DNA from 2 places in the Kocuria sabuli genome. Region 1 is predicted to be linked to the other one. Evidence: predicted binding sites of a transcription regulator. Region 1 holds the regulator's gene; the other holds the start of a gene.
The links. The regulator LexA, encoded in region 1, represses DNA repair genes until DNA is damaged. The targets are predictions, from matches to a motif close to TCGAACANNTGTTCGA.
Positions count from the first base shown of each region.

Region 1 (6,926 bases):
GAAGCCGATGAGCCCGGCGGCGAGCAGCGCCATCAGCGCCACCGCCCAGGTCGGCTTCCTCTGCTGGTGGAAGGAGATGGCCCCGCCCGCGAGGAACGCGCCGAGGGCCATGACGAGGACCGCCGTGCTCACGCGGCGCCGTCCTCCTGCTGGAGGGTCGGCCGCCCGGCCAGGGTGTCCCCGCCGAGGGGGTCGCCGGCCTTGAGGTGGTCCAGCCGGCCGGTCCGCGGGAGGGTGCCCAACCAGTTGCGCAGCAGCTGGATGCCGGCCTCGGAGGACTTCTCGGGGTGGAACTGCGTGGCGCACAGGGCCCCGTTCTCCACGGCGGCGATGAACCGCCCGCCGTGGTCCGACCAGGTGACCTGCGGCGGCTTCATCCGCTGGATGCTCTGGGGGAAGTCCCACTCCTGCACCCCGTAGGAGTGCACGAAGTAGAACCGCTCGTCCTCGATGCCGCGGAACAGCACCGTGTCCTCGGGCGGCTCGACCGTGTTCCAGCCCATGTGCGGCACCACGTCGGCCCGGAGGCGCTCGACGACGCCGGGCCACTCGCCCATGCCCTCGGTCTCCTGTCCGTGCTCGACCCCGGACTCGAAGAGGACCTGCAGGCCCACGCAGATGCCCAGCACGGGACGCCCCCCGGCGAGGCGGCGACCGATCAGCCGCAGGCCGTCGACGGAGCGCAGCCCGTCCATGACCGCGGCGAACGCGCCGACGCCGGGGACCACGAGCCCGTCGGCGTCCAGGACGGCCCCGGGGTCGGCGCTGAGCACCACGTCGGCGCCGGCGGCCTCGAGGGCGCGCACCGCCGAGCGGACGTTGCCCGCCCCGTAGTCCAGGACCGCCACGGTGGGCCGGGCGGCCTCCTCCGGCCGGGGGCTGTCGTCTGCCATCAGGTGTCCTTCCGTGCTCACAGGGCGCCCTTCGTCGACGGGATGCCGCTGACCCGGGGGTCGGGCTCCACGGCCTGGCGCAGGGCGCGCGCCAGCGCCTTGAACTGCGCCTCGGCGATGTGGTGGGGGTCCCGGCCCGCCAGCAGCGTGACGTGCAGGCAGATCCCCGCGTGGTAGGCCAGGGACTCGAGGACGTGCTGGACCATCGAGCCGGTGAAGTGTCCGCCGATCAGGTGGTACTGCTGCCCCTCGGGCTCCCCCGTGTGCACCGCGTAGGGGCGGCCCGAGATGTCCACCACGGCGTTGGCCAGGGCCTCGTCCAGGGGGACGGTGGCCTCGCCGAAACGGCGGATGCCGGCCTTGTCGCCCAGGGCCTGGCGCAGGGCGTCGCCGAGGACGATCGCCGTGTCCTCCACCGTGTGGTGGACGTCGATGTGGGTGTCGCCCGTGGCCCGGATCCGCATGTCGATGAGGGAGTGCTTGGACAGGGCGGTCAGCATGTGGTCGTAGAACGGCACCGAGGTGTCGATGTCGTGGACGCCCGTGCCGTCGAGGTCGATCTCGACGGACACCGAGGACTCGCTGGTGCGCCGCTCGAGGAAGGCGCGGCGGGGGGCACGGGTGCCGGTGGGGTTCTGGTCGGACATGCGGGTGGAACTCCTCGCGGGCGCGGCGCGGCCGTCGGCGGGCCGCGGGTGGCCCGGGCCGCCCCGGGCGGGCGGCGCTTCGGGCCCGGTGGTTGTCTGCCTCCATGCTATCCGGGACGGGAGGTCCCGCCGTCCCGGGACGGGAGGCCCCCGTCCCCGGGGCTCAGCCGGCGGAGACGATCCGCTCCAGGCTGGCCAGGAAGGCGGTGGTCTCCTCCTCCGTGCCGGCGGTGACGCGCAGGTGGCCGGGGATCCCGACGTCGCGCACGAGCACGCCGTCCTCCAGGAGGGCCTGCCACATCGCCCGGGAGTCGGGCATGCCGCCGAAGAAGACGAAGTTGGAGTCCGACGCCGCCGGGTCGAGCCCGAGCCGGCGGAGCTCGTCGACGATCCGGTCCCGTTGCCGCTTGATGTCCTCGACGTTGGCCAGCAGCGCGTCCGAGTGCCGCAGGGCGGCCAGGGCGGTGGCCTGGGTCACGGCCGAGAGGTGGTAGGGCAGGCGCACGAGGCGGACCGCGTCGGCCACCTCCGGGGCCGCGGCGAAGTAGCCCAGCCGGGCACCGGCGAGCGCGAAGGCCTTGCTCATGGTGCGGGTGACGACCAGGCGGGGCCTGCTCTCCAGCAGGGCGAGCGCGGTGTCCGTCCCCCGGTGGGAGAACTCGGCGTAGGCCTCGTCCACCACCACGACCGTGCGGAAGGGCTCCCCGGCCTCGTACACGGCGGTCACGACGTCCTCGCCCAGCGCCGTGCCGGTCGGGTTGTTCGGCGAGCACAGGAAGACGACGTCGGGGCGGTGCCGGCGCACCTGCTCGGCCGCGGACGCGGCGGAGAGCCCGAAGTCCGCGGAGCGCTCCCCCGCGACGAAGCCGGTGTGCGTGCCGGCGGCCAGCAGCGGGTACATGGAGTAGGTCGGGACGAAGGTGAGCAGGGAGCGCCCGGGGCCGCCGAAGGCCTGCAGGATCTGCTGCAGGATCTCGTTGGAGCCGTTGGCCGCCCAGAGGTTCTCCGCCGTCAGGCCGTGGCCGAGATAGCCCGCGAGCTCCTCCCGCAGGGCCGTGAACTCCCGATCCGGGTACCGGTTGAGGGTCCAGGCCGCCTCGGTGACCTCCCGCACGATCGCCGCGTGCACGTCCTCCGGGACCGGGTGCGTGTTCTCGTTCGTGTTGAGCGCCACGGCGACGTCGAGCTGCGGGGCACCGTAGGGTGCCTTGCCGCGCAGGTCGTCGCGGAGCGGGAGGGCGTTGAGTCGGTCGAGGTTCTGCGTCACCCGAACAGTTTAGACCGGCCGCTCCGGCCCGACCGGATGCCGCAGGTCTCGCCCTGTCCCGTGGCTCCGGGCACGGCTCAGGCGGCGGGGACCTCGAGGAGCTGGCCGGCCACGAGGACGGAGCTGTCGAGGTCGTTGAGCTCCACGATCTCGGCCACGACGTCCCGCGGGTCGCGCTCCGGGTCGGCGGCCACGGCGAGGTCCCACAGGCTCTGCCCGGGGTGCACCGTGGTCTGCTCCGTGCCGGCGCCCGTCACGGGCTCGCTCGTGGCCGTGGCCGTGGAGGGCACGAGGAAGACCACGGCGAGCACCACCAGCGCCGCCGAGCCGGCCAGCACGGGCAGGCCCAGGAAGACCAGGCGTCCGCGCCGGGTGAGCGTCAGCGGAGAGCGGGAGGCCCGTGCGGACGGGCGTGCCCGCCGGGCGGCGCGGGCGAGGCCGCTGACGGCTCCGGCGGCGCCGGGACGGCGCGCGACGACGGCGCTGAGGGTGGCACTGGCACTCATGACATGAACTCCTTGACGTTCCCGCGCGGGGCGGGCGATCTCGAACACCGGTCCGACCAGCAGCCCGTCCGGGCCTGCATTCGATCGAACATACTTTCGAATACCGATGACCCATGTCTAGCACGCGTCTCCGAAGACTGTCGACACCCTGTCGTACATATGTTTGAAGACACTCGGCGTGTCGCCTAGGCTGAGGGCACGTTCGGGCCTCGGGCCGGCGCGCACTTCGATCCCCCGGCGACTGCCGACCGGGAACCATGGAACCACCCGGGTCCGACATCGGAACCGGGCCGGTGCGCACCGGAGGCACCACCAGCCGGACGCGAAAGGACGACGCTCCCATGGCTCAGCCCCCCACCCCCGAGGACTCCCGCACGCGGTCCGGCGGCCGCGCGCGCAGCCGCGGCCTCAGCGTGCGCCAGCGCACCATCCTCGAGGCCATCCAGCGCTCCATCGCCGAGCACGGCTATCCGCCGTCGATGCGCGAGATCGGCGACCTGGTGGGCCTCGCCTCGCTCTCCAGCGTCACCCACCAGCTCTCCCAGCTCGAGAAGCTGGGCTACCTGCGCCGCGACCCCAAGCGCCCGCGGGCGATGGAGGTCCTCACGCCCCTGCAGCTGCGCGACGCCGCCGGCCCGGCACCGGAGCACGGAGCCGCGGACGCGCCCCGCGGTCCGCGCCCCGCCCTCCCCGACTCCGTCGGGGAGCTGTCGGGCTCGGCGGACGTCACCATGGTCCCGCTCGTGGGCCACATCGCCGCCGGCGGGCCGATCACGGCCGAGCAGGTCGTGGAGGACGTGCTCGCCCTGCCCCGCCAGCTCGTCGGCCACGGCGAGCTGTTCATGCTGCTGGTCAAGGGCGACTCCATGGTCGACGCCGCCATCTGCGACGGCGACTGGGTCGTGGTCCGCCGGCAGAGCGCCGCCGACAACGGGGACATCGTGGCCGCCCTGCTCGACGACGAGGCCACCGTCAAGACCTTCCGCCAGCGCGACGGGCACACGTGGCTGCTCCCCCAGAACACCCGCTACGAGCCGATCCTCGGGGACCACGCCACGGTGATGGGCAAGGTCGTCTCGGTGCTGCGCAGCCTCTGACGATCCGGGACGCGAGGAGGGCCCGGCCGACCGGCCGGGCCCTCCTCGCGTCCCGGGCGGGTCAGGTCGTCGCCAGCCGCTCCAGCGCTCCCAGCACCACCGCCCGGTCCGTGGTCGTCCACAGCGGCGGCAGCGAGCCCCGCAGGAACCCGCCGTAGCGCGCCGTCGCGATCCGGGAGTCCAGGATCGCCACCACGCCGCGGTCCCCGCCGGCACGGATGAGCCGGCCGGCGCCCTGCGCGAGCCGGACCGCGGCGTGCGTCGCCGAGACCGACATGAACCCGTTGCCCCCGGCCCGCTCCGCGGCACGGCTGCGGGCGGTCGCCAGCGGGTCGTCCGGGCGCGGGAAGGGGATCCGGTCGATCATCACGAGACGGCACGAGGACCCCGGCACGTCGACGCCCTGCCACAGGCTCATCGTGCCGAACAGGCTCGTGGCGGGGTCGTCGGTGAACTCCTGGACGAGCCCGGCCAGTGAGGACTCCCCCTGGCACAGGATCGGCAGGTCGGTGCGCCGGCGCAGGGCCTCCGCGGCCTCCTCCGCCGCCCGGCGGGACGAGAACAGTCCCAGCGTCCCGCCGCGGGAGGCCTCGAGCAGGGCCAGCATCTCCTCGAGCTGGGCCTCCGTGAGACGCCGTCCCGGCTTCTCCAGGTGCTTGGCGAGGTAGAGGATGCCCTGCCTGGGGTAGTCGAAGGGGCTGCCCACGTCCACGCCCTCCCAGCGGGGCGCGCCGTCGCCCCGCAGTCCGAGGGCCCCCGCCGCGGAGTCGAACGAGGAGCCGACCGACAGGGTCGCCGAGGTCAGGACCACGGTGCGGCCGTCGAAGAGGCCCTCCCGCAGGGTCCCGGCCACGGACAGCGGCGCCACGTGCAGGGTGGCCGGGTCGGTGTCCCCGGCGGAGACGTAGCCGCGGCCGGGCTCCCAGCCGCCCGGCCGCGAGATCCACAGCACCTCGTGGGAGTCGGTGGCCGCGAGGATGCGCTCGGCCAGCTCGAGCACGTCGCTCACCCGTGAGCGGGCCATCTGCCGGCCGGCGTCGCCGTCCTTCTCGCCCCCGGAGCCGCCCTTGGACTCGCTCATCGCCGTGCGGGCGGCGTCCCGGATCTGGGCCACGGCGGCCGCCTGGGCGTCGTCGAGACCGCGGTGCAGCAGCTCGGCCGGCGCGCCCATCAGCGCGGCCTCGAGATTGGCGGCCCCGGCGGTCAGGGAGTCGGGGTTCGCGGAGGTGTGCTTGCGCAAGGACGCCGCCGCCGCCCGGACCAGGGCGGCCGAGAGCTGGCCGGTGACCGCGCCGGTGACCCGGTCCTGCAGCTCGTGGGCCTCGTCGATCACCACGACGTCGTGCTCGGGCAGCACCGTGATGCCCTCGAACGCGTTGATCGCGAGCAGGGCGTGGTTGGTGATCACGATGTCCGCCTCCCCCGCCCGCTGCTTGGCGAGCTCGGCGAAGCACTCCTCGAACATCGGACAGTTGCGACCCAGGCACTCCTTGGCCGTCACGGAGACCTGGCGCCAGGCCTTGTCGCTGACCCCCGGGAGGATCTCGTCGCGGTCACCGGTCTCGGTCCCGCAGGCCCACTCCCGCAGTCGCTGGACCTCCTGGCCCAGCCGGCCGGGCTGCTCTGTGGCCTCCGGCTGCGCCGCTCCGGGGTGCGGGGCGGCGTCGGGCAGGGCGAAGAGCGCGCCGGGGTCGTCGTCGGACGGGTAGCCGCCCTCAAGCTTGTGCAGGCACGCGTAGTTGCTGCGGCCCTTGAGCAGCGCGACGTCGACCTCCCGCTCGAGCTCGCCCTCCAGGGCGGCCAGCAGGCGGGGCACGTCCCGGCCCACGATCTGCGACTGCAGGGCGAGGGTCGCGGTGGCGACGACCACCGGCTTGTCCGCGTGCTGGGCGTGCTCCACGAGCGGGGCCAGGTAGGCCAGTGACTTCCCCGTCCCCGTCCCCGCCTGGACGAGCAGGTGCCGGCCCCGGTCGAGGGCCTCGGCGACCTTGGCGGTCATCAGCCGCTGGCCGTCCCGAACCTGCCCGCCCATCGCGGTGACCGCGGTGTCGAGCAGGTCCAGGGCGTCCTGGGCTCCGGGCAGCGTCTCCGGGCGCACGCCGGAGACGTCCTGCCCGGACTCGTCCACGAAGGCTGCGGTCACCGGCTCAGGCGCTCTCGGCGCCGAAGCCGGGTGCCTGCTCCGGGGCGAACTCCGCGAGCTCGGCCGCGAGGTCCTCGCGGACCTTCACGAGCAGGTGCGTGCCCTCGGGCAGGTGCTCGGTGCGCAGGATCTCCGCGTCCCAGTCGTGCAGCCGGCTGACGACGTCGCCGCGCTGGTACGGGACCAGCAGGTCCAGCACCGTCTCCGGGCGCGGGATCGACTCGCTGATCCGCTCCCGCAGCGCCTCGAGGCCCTCGCCCGTGCGGGCCGAGACCACCACGACGCTGCGCTCGCGCTGCCGGATCCGCTCGACGACGAAGGGGTCCGCGGCGTCGACCTTGTTGAGCACGATGATCTCGGGGATGTTCTGCGC
Region 1 covers NZ_JAVHZE010000002.1:32,539-39,464, forward strand. The annotation lists gene RE027_RS02405 (CG2302 family histidine operon protein) at 1-132, opposite strand, end outside; gene hisH (imidazole glycerol phosphate synthase subunit HisH) at 129-893, opposite strand; gene hisB (imidazoleglycerol-phosphate dehydratase HisB) at 911-1,540, opposite strand; gene RE027_RS02420 (histidinol-phosphate transaminase) at 1,704-2,807, opposite strand; gene RE027_RS02425 (LysM peptidoglycan-binding domain-containing protein) at 2,885-3,313, opposite strand; gene lexA (transcriptional repressor LexA) at 3,655-4,410, shown strand; gene RE027_RS02435 (ATP-dependent DNA helicase) at 4,472-6,553, opposite strand; gene hflX (GTPase HflX) at 6,558-6,926, opposite strand, start outside.

Region 2 (6,926 bases), on a different contig from region 1:
CGCCGCGGCCGCCGCCGCGAGGGCGGAGGGGCGGCTGACCCCGTAGTGGGCGCTGAAGGCGGTGGCGACGTGCAGGTGCGGAAAGCTCACACCCGTATTCGAATATGTGTTCGATATTAAGTCAATCGCAAACGCCGGTGCGGGGCCTGCGGATCAGTCCCGGTCGAGCTGGGGCAGCACCGCGTCCCCGAAGGCGTCGAGGAAGGCCTCCTGCTCCTGTCCCACGTGGTGCAGGTGGATCTCGTCGAAGCCGAGCTCGGCGTACTCGTGCAGCCACTGCGCGTGCCGGCCGAGGTCGGCGGAGACGTTGACCGCTCCGGCGATCTGCTCGTCCCCGACGTCCTCCTGGACCGCCCTGCGCAGGTAGTCCTGGGGCGAGGCGAGCTCGGCCATGGTGACGGGGTCGAAGACGTTGGTGCGCCACTGGTCGAGGGCGATCGCGCGGGCCTGCTCCGGGGAGGGCGCCCAGCTCAGGTGCACCTGCAGCGCCGCCCGCCCGGTGCCGCCGGCCTCGCGCCAGGCCCCGAGCATCCGGCGCAGGTCCTCGAGGGGCTGGTTGACGGTGATGAACCCGTCGGCCACGGGGGCGAAGCGGCGGACGGTGGCCGGGGTGAGCGCGGCCACCAGCAGGGACGGCGGGACCTCCGGGGGGTCCCAGACGCGGGCGCGGTCGGCGTGCACCGGCTCGCGGCAGCTGACCTCCTCCCCCGCGTGCAGGCGGCGGACGACGTCGAAGCTCGCCCCGAGGAACTGCTGGCGCTGCTCCTTGCCCGGCCACTCGGGGCTGACGGGGCGTTCGTTGAGCTTCTGCCCGCTGCCCAGGGCGGTCCAGAGCCGGCCGGGGAACATGCGGGCGAGGGTGGCCGTGGCCTGGGCGGTGACCACGGGGTGGTAGCGCCGGCCGGGGGCGTGCACGAATCCGAAGGGCAGCTCCGTGGTGGCCAGCGCCGCCCCCAGCCAGGACAGGGCGAAGCCGGAGTGGCCCTGGCGCGGGGACCACGGCTCGAGGTGGTCGGAGCACATGGCGGCGCCGAAGCCGGCCTGCTCGGCGTGCCGGACGTCGCGCAGCAGCTGCTCGGGCGGAATCTGTTCGTGGGAGGCGTGGAAGCCGATCGTCGCCATGGGTCCCTCCGGTCGGGGTCGGGTGCGGTCGGGGAGAGCGGGTGGGCGGGGTCCGCCGGGCGGGGTCAGCCGCGCCGCGGCGGGAGGTCCTCGGCGGGGGTGCAGACGTTGCGCAGCTCCCCGATGCCCTCGATCCCGGTGACGACCTCCTGGCCGTCGCGCAGCCAGATCCGGCGGGGCTTCTGGGCCAGGCCCACGCCGGCGGGGGTGCCGCAGGCCACGAGGTCCCCGGGCTCGAGGGTCAGGAACCGGCTGATGTACTCCACCAGCTCCACGGCCGAGAAGATCATCCGGTCGGTGCGGGAGTCCTGGTGGAGCACGCCGTCGACGCTGCAGCGGACGGCCAGTCCCGCCTCGGGGTCGACCTCGTCCGGGGTCACGACCACCGGCCCCACGGGAGTGGTGCGGTCGAAGTTCTTGCCCTGGAACCACTCGGAGGTCCGGCCCTGCCAGTCCCGCACCGAGATGTCGTTCATGACCGTGTACCCGGCGATCGCGGCGCGGGCCCGCTCGGGGGTGGCGTGGCGCAGGACCGAGCCGATCACCACGACGAGCTCGGCCTCCCAGTCGATCTTCTCCGACTCCTCCGGCATGGCGATGGGGTCGGCGGGGCCGATGAGCGCGGTGGCGTACTTCGCGAAGATCGTGGGGTGCTCCGGGATCTCCTGGCCGACCTCCTCCGCGTGGTCGTAGTAGTTGAGCCCGGCGCACAGGATCTTGCCGGGGCGCAGGACGGGTGCCGCCAGCTCCTCCGGGGCGGGCGCGGGGCCCGGCTCCCCCGGCAGCCGCAGGTCGCCCCCCGCGAGGAGGGCCCCGACGTCGGGGACGGGGAGGTAGACGGTCCGCCCGCCCTCCTGACGGAAGGCCTGGGTGGTGCCGTTCCGTCGCACGGTGCCGAGTCGCACGGGTACCGCCTTTCTGTGCCGCGGGTGCTGCGCTGCGGGCCCCGCCGGTCCGGGTGGGCGGGTCCTGACCCCGATCCTATGCGCCCGGCGCGGGCCGGACCGGGCGCGGCCCCTAGGCGCAGCGCACCACCTGGGCCCCCGAGGAGCTCGTGGCCGCGAGCAGCCGCCAGCGCCCGGTGTCGAGGGTGTGGACGAGCTCGAGGGTCAGCAGCTCGGAGCGGAGGGTGAGCTGGACCTGGACCCGCCACATCTGCTGGTCCACCGCCCCGATCCCGCGGTCCGCGGGCAGCCGGGCGTCCTCGGCCCACCACGCCCGGCGCTCGTACCAGCGCACGGGCTCCTGCGCCACCCGGTAGCCCCGCCCGCGCCAGTGCACGGCCACCGGCACCCCGTCGGCCCCGCAGTCCACCTCGACGCTCTCCGTCAGAAAGCCCACGACGGCTCCTCCCTTCCTCGGCGGGCGCGCGGCGCGCCCTGCTCCCCTGGAAGCTAGAACACCTGTACGACAGGCTAATCCTTCGGACCGCACTGACGGAACACGTGTTCCCAGTGGGGGAACCGGCCCCGACCGGGGTCCCCGCCGCCGCGACCCGCCGCCGGGAAGCATGGACAAGACCAGCGAAATGGATACGCTGAGAGGACGGAGGGCTTGCCCCGCGAGACCCCCCAGGTCGTCCCCTGTCCCTCTCCCGACCCGCCGGAGCAGCCGGCGCCGACATCACGGAGGCCTCCATGAGCGGAACCATCACGCTGATCGCCCACACTGCGGAGAACACCAAGGCTCCCGCCGTGACCCTGCGACCGGCCACCCCGGAGGACACCGAGAGTCTCGCCCAGCTCTACTACTCCTCCTACGAGCAGGGCGGGGTCTCCAGCCTCGAGGAGGCGCGCACGGTCGTGCGGGGCGTCTTCGACGGCGAGTACGGCCCGTTCCTCCCCGAGGCCTCGCCGGTGGTGGTGGACGAGGACGGGACCGTCGTGGCCGCCGCCCTGGTCCTGGCCCGGCGCGTCGGCGACGACCTGCCCGACGCCCCCTACATCTTCGAGCTCTTCACGGCGGCCTCCCGCCGGCGCCAGGGGCTGGCCGAGCAGCTGGTGCGCTGCGCCATGGGCACCCTCTACGACAACGGCCACGACCAGGTGTGCCTGCGCATCGCGGAGGACAACGCGGCGGCGCTCGCGCTGTACCTGACGCTCGACTTCAACCGCTGGGTGCCCGAGACGGACTACGAGTCGGACTACGTCTGAGCCCCGGCGGGGCCCCCGCTCACAGCGTGAGGTCCTCCCGGACCGGGGGCTCGGCCGCGACGTCCACGAACCGGGCCCAGTGCGGGCGCACGGCCACGAGCCGGGTGCTGGCCTTGCCCGTGGCCCCCGGGTGACGCGCCTCCAGCAGCTCGCCGGCGTCCCGGGCCGCGGAACCCTCGAGCACCGAGGCCTCCCCCTCGAGCTGGAACTCCTGACCGTCCCCCGAGACCACCACCAGGGAGACCCGGGGATCGGCCAGGAGGTTCCCGTACTTGCGACTGCGCTCGTTCGTGCCGAAGACCAGCCGCCCGTCGTCGAGGGCCGCGAGGTTGATCCACGCGGACTCGGGGCAGCCCGTGCCGCTGTTGGTCGCCACCACCCCGCCGCCGTGGGCCCGGACGAAGTCGCGGACCCGGCGCACGGACTCCCGGGCGCTCAGAACAGGCTCCGCTGCGGGAGGACGAGCTCCGGGGAGTTGTTGCGCACGTTGCCGACCGCCGGGTCCACCGGGTCGAGCACCCACCGGGCGGCCGTGCGGCGCGCCTCGGCCCGGACCAGGTCCACCAGCTGCGGGGCGTCGTCCTCCCCCGGGCGCAGCCAGTCGTCGACGTGCTCGGGGGCCAGCGGGACCGGCATCCGGTCGTGCAGCTCGTGCAGCTCGCCGAGCACGGGGTGCTCGGCGGAGGGCTCCGGGGAGTCGGTGGTGAGGATCGAGCAGGACAGCAGCCACGCGCTGCCCCCGCCGTCCCGGCCGGGCTGCAGGGCCGCCGAGTGCAGCTGGGTGCCCTCGGGCACCCGCCACCACTCGTAGATCCCGGCGAACCAGATGGTCTCCGCCGGATCGGCCGGGTGGACGTAGTAGGGCTGCTTGCGCCCGCCCTTGCCGGGACCCGGCTCACGCTTCCACTCGTAGTAGCCGTTGGCCGGGACCGCGCACCGGCGGGCCCGGACCGCCTTGCGGAAGGACGGCTTCTCGAGGACGGTCTCGGAGCGGGCGTTGAACATCTTCGACCCGACCGCCGGGTCCTTGGCCCAGCCCGGGACCAGTCCCCAGCGGGCGACGTGCAGCTCCCGGACCAGCTCCCCGCCGTCGTCGCCGAGGCGCTCCAGGACGATCGGCACGTCGGTGGTGGGCGCGGTGTTCCAGTTGGCCCGCAGCCGCTCGGCGTCGGCGGCGTCGCCGAGGCTCTCGTCCGGGACGGCCCCGGTCCCGGCCACGAGCTCGCCCACGGCCCGCGCGATGACGTAGCGTCCGCACATCTGGTGCCTCCTCGCTCTGCCCGGCTCCCGCCGGGGCTCAGTCGGTGAGCGGCCCGTACCCCAGGTACTCGGAGTACATGCCGTACACCTTGCGGATCCCGCGCTCGACGTCGGCCACGGTCGTGCCCGGGCGCAGGTCGTCCACGGACCCCGCGGTCGCGGGGTCCCACGCCAGGTCCAGGGCGGCGTAGACGTCGGTGAGCACCGAGCGGATCGGCTCGGACTGCTCGACGACGAGCACGGTGCTGAAGTACCAGGCGCCCGCGACCACCCGCTGGGCGGTCCCGGCCAGCTTCACCCTCCGGCCCGCGCTCGGCGACGACACCGGGTGCGTCCCGTGCACGCTGTGCTCCCCGGCGCAGTACTCGCCGGGGATCTCCCCGACGTCGGCCTCGACCTCGAGCTCCTCCAGCGCCGCCACGACCATGTCCCCGAACAGCCGGTAGCGGTCCTGGATGCCCGTGGTCGGGTCCTCGACGGCCTCCAGGTGGTCCACGATCAGGCACCCGCCGTGGTAGGCCGCAGCGCGCCCGCCCACCCGGCGGACCAGGGGCTCGAAGCCGCTCTCCCGGGCGGCGCGGGCGGCGTCGGCGAAGCCGGGGAGCAGCTCGTCCCGGCGGCCGAAGGCGACCGTGGGGGCCGGTTCGTAGAGGCGCAGGACGGGACCCGTGCGGCGGACGTCGGCGAGGAGGGTCATGGCGCTCTCGTAGTCCTGCTGGGCGCCCAGGGACTCGCGCTGGCGGAGAAGTTTCATGCTGCGCCCCAGTCTAGTCGCGGGCCGGGACGCGCGGTTCAGGACCCGGCGATCCCGCTCTCGCGGAACCACCGTCCCAGGTCCCGGGCGCTGACCTCGACCAGCTCGTCCCACGCGAGCGCGGCCTCGTCGGCGGCGTCGGAGACGTGCTTGACCATCCGCAGCCGCACCCCCAGGTGCCGGCAGGCCACCGCGACGGCGTAGCCCTCCATGTCCACGAGGTCGGCCCGGGCGGCGAGCGCGTCGCGCACCGCGCCCCCGGCCACGAAGGAGTCCCCGGTGGCCAGCACGGGCCCGGTCCCGCCGAGCTCGATCACGTTGTCCACCGTGAACCCGGCGGCGCGCAGCAGGTCCTCGTCCACGTCGCGGTTGATGACCCGGGACGGTTCGTGCACCCCGCTCAGCCCGTCCTTCAGCGCCCCGGCGCTGCCGATGTTGAGCACCGTCAGCTCGTGCCTCCGGGCCGGGTCCGGGCAGCGGGTGAGGACGGCCTCGGTGGCGCGCACCGCGGCGGCCGACATCCCGACGCCGGTCAGGACCAGGTCGATGTCGTCCGGGAGGTACTTGGTCTCCAGGGGGTGGGCGGCGAGCACGAGGAGTTTCTGCACCCGGCCACTCTAGCCGCCTCCTCCCCGTCCTCGGCTCCCCCGGGTGCCGCCGATCCGGCACGCCGGACGGGAACCTGCGGTCCCGGGGAGCCGGCGCGCGAGAGCAGGGGCGTGGGGCTCACGGCTCGTGCCGGCCGCGCAGCTCGACGCGGCCGTCCGGGTGCACGGCGAGGTCGTACACCCGGTGCACCCTCCGCCCCGTGGGCTCCATGAGCAGCTCCACGTCCAGCTCCACGAGCGGCGGCGAGGTCTTGACCAGGCCGGGCCGCAGCCGCGCGCTGAGCCCCGGCTGCCCGGAGAGTGCCGCAGCGACCCGTTCGGGCGTGCCGCCGTCGGCGAGCGCGGAGGACACGCGGCGGTCGAGTTCGTCGGGCGTGCTCGCCGAGGGGAACCCGGCGCTCACCGCGTGAAGTAGGTCATCGACGGGTCGGGCCGCCCGACGAAGCAGATCCAGCGGAACCCGTACCGGAGCACGTAGCTCAGCGCCTGGCGCGCCTCCGCCTGCGAGGTCCCGAAGTCGAGGATCCAGTGGTCCCCGTCCACGAGCTTCCAGCGGCCGTCGACCTGACGGACCTCCACGGTGGCCGGGTCGAAGGCGATGCGGTCCTCGTCCGGCAGCGACCCCTGCGGCGCCACGCCGTCGACGAGGTAGAACTCCATGGACGGCGCGGGGCGTCCGACGAAGCCCTGGGCGTTGAACCCGTAGTGGGTGATGACGCGCAGCGCCTGCTCCGCCTCCTCGCGGGAGGCGCCGAAGTCCAGCAACCACATCCCGCTCGCCTCGATCTTCCAGCGGCCGCCCGCCCGGACCACGTGCGCCGTGGCGGGGTCGAAGGGGACGATGTCGTGCCGGTTCTCGGGCACGAGCTCGGCGAACTCCGTGGCTCGGGTGACGTCCTCGCCGTTGCAGCCGTTCGCGGGGCACACGTTGGAGCGCAGGCAGTCTCCCACCTGGACGTAGTCGGTCTCGCCGCGCACGAGGATGCCCTCCAGGAGGTGCGTGGTCGAGTCGTACACGGGCGATCCCGA
Region 2 covers NZ_JAVHZE010000023.1:6,916-13,841, reverse strand. The annotation lists gene RE027_RS16165 (DNA polymerase III subunit alpha) at 1-90, opposite strand, end outside; gene RE027_RS16160 (TIGR03885 family FMN-dependent LLM class oxidoreductase) at 154-1,122, opposite strand; gene RE027_RS16155 (fumarylacetoacetate hydrolase family protein) at 1,188-2,027, opposite strand; gene RE027_RS16150 (DUF6504 family protein) at 2,140-2,463, opposite strand; gene RE027_RS16145 (GNAT family N-acetyltransferase) at 2,760-3,275, shown strand; gene RE027_RS16140 (pyridoxamine 5'-phosphate oxidase family protein) at 3,295-3,696, opposite strand; gene RE027_RS16135 (SOS response-associated peptidase) at 3,711-4,535, opposite strand; gene RE027_RS16130 (lipoate--protein ligase family protein) at 4,573-5,289, opposite strand; gene RE027_RS16125 (nucleosidase) at 5,328-5,897, opposite strand; gene RE027_RS16120 (hypothetical protein) at 6,016-6,300, opposite strand; gene RE027_RS16115 (trypsin-like serine peptidase) at 6,297-6,926, opposite strand, start outside.
Region 2: a site for LexA is predicted at 2,518-2,533, ahead of RE027_RS16150 (DUF6504 family protein). Genes of this name have one in related genera too.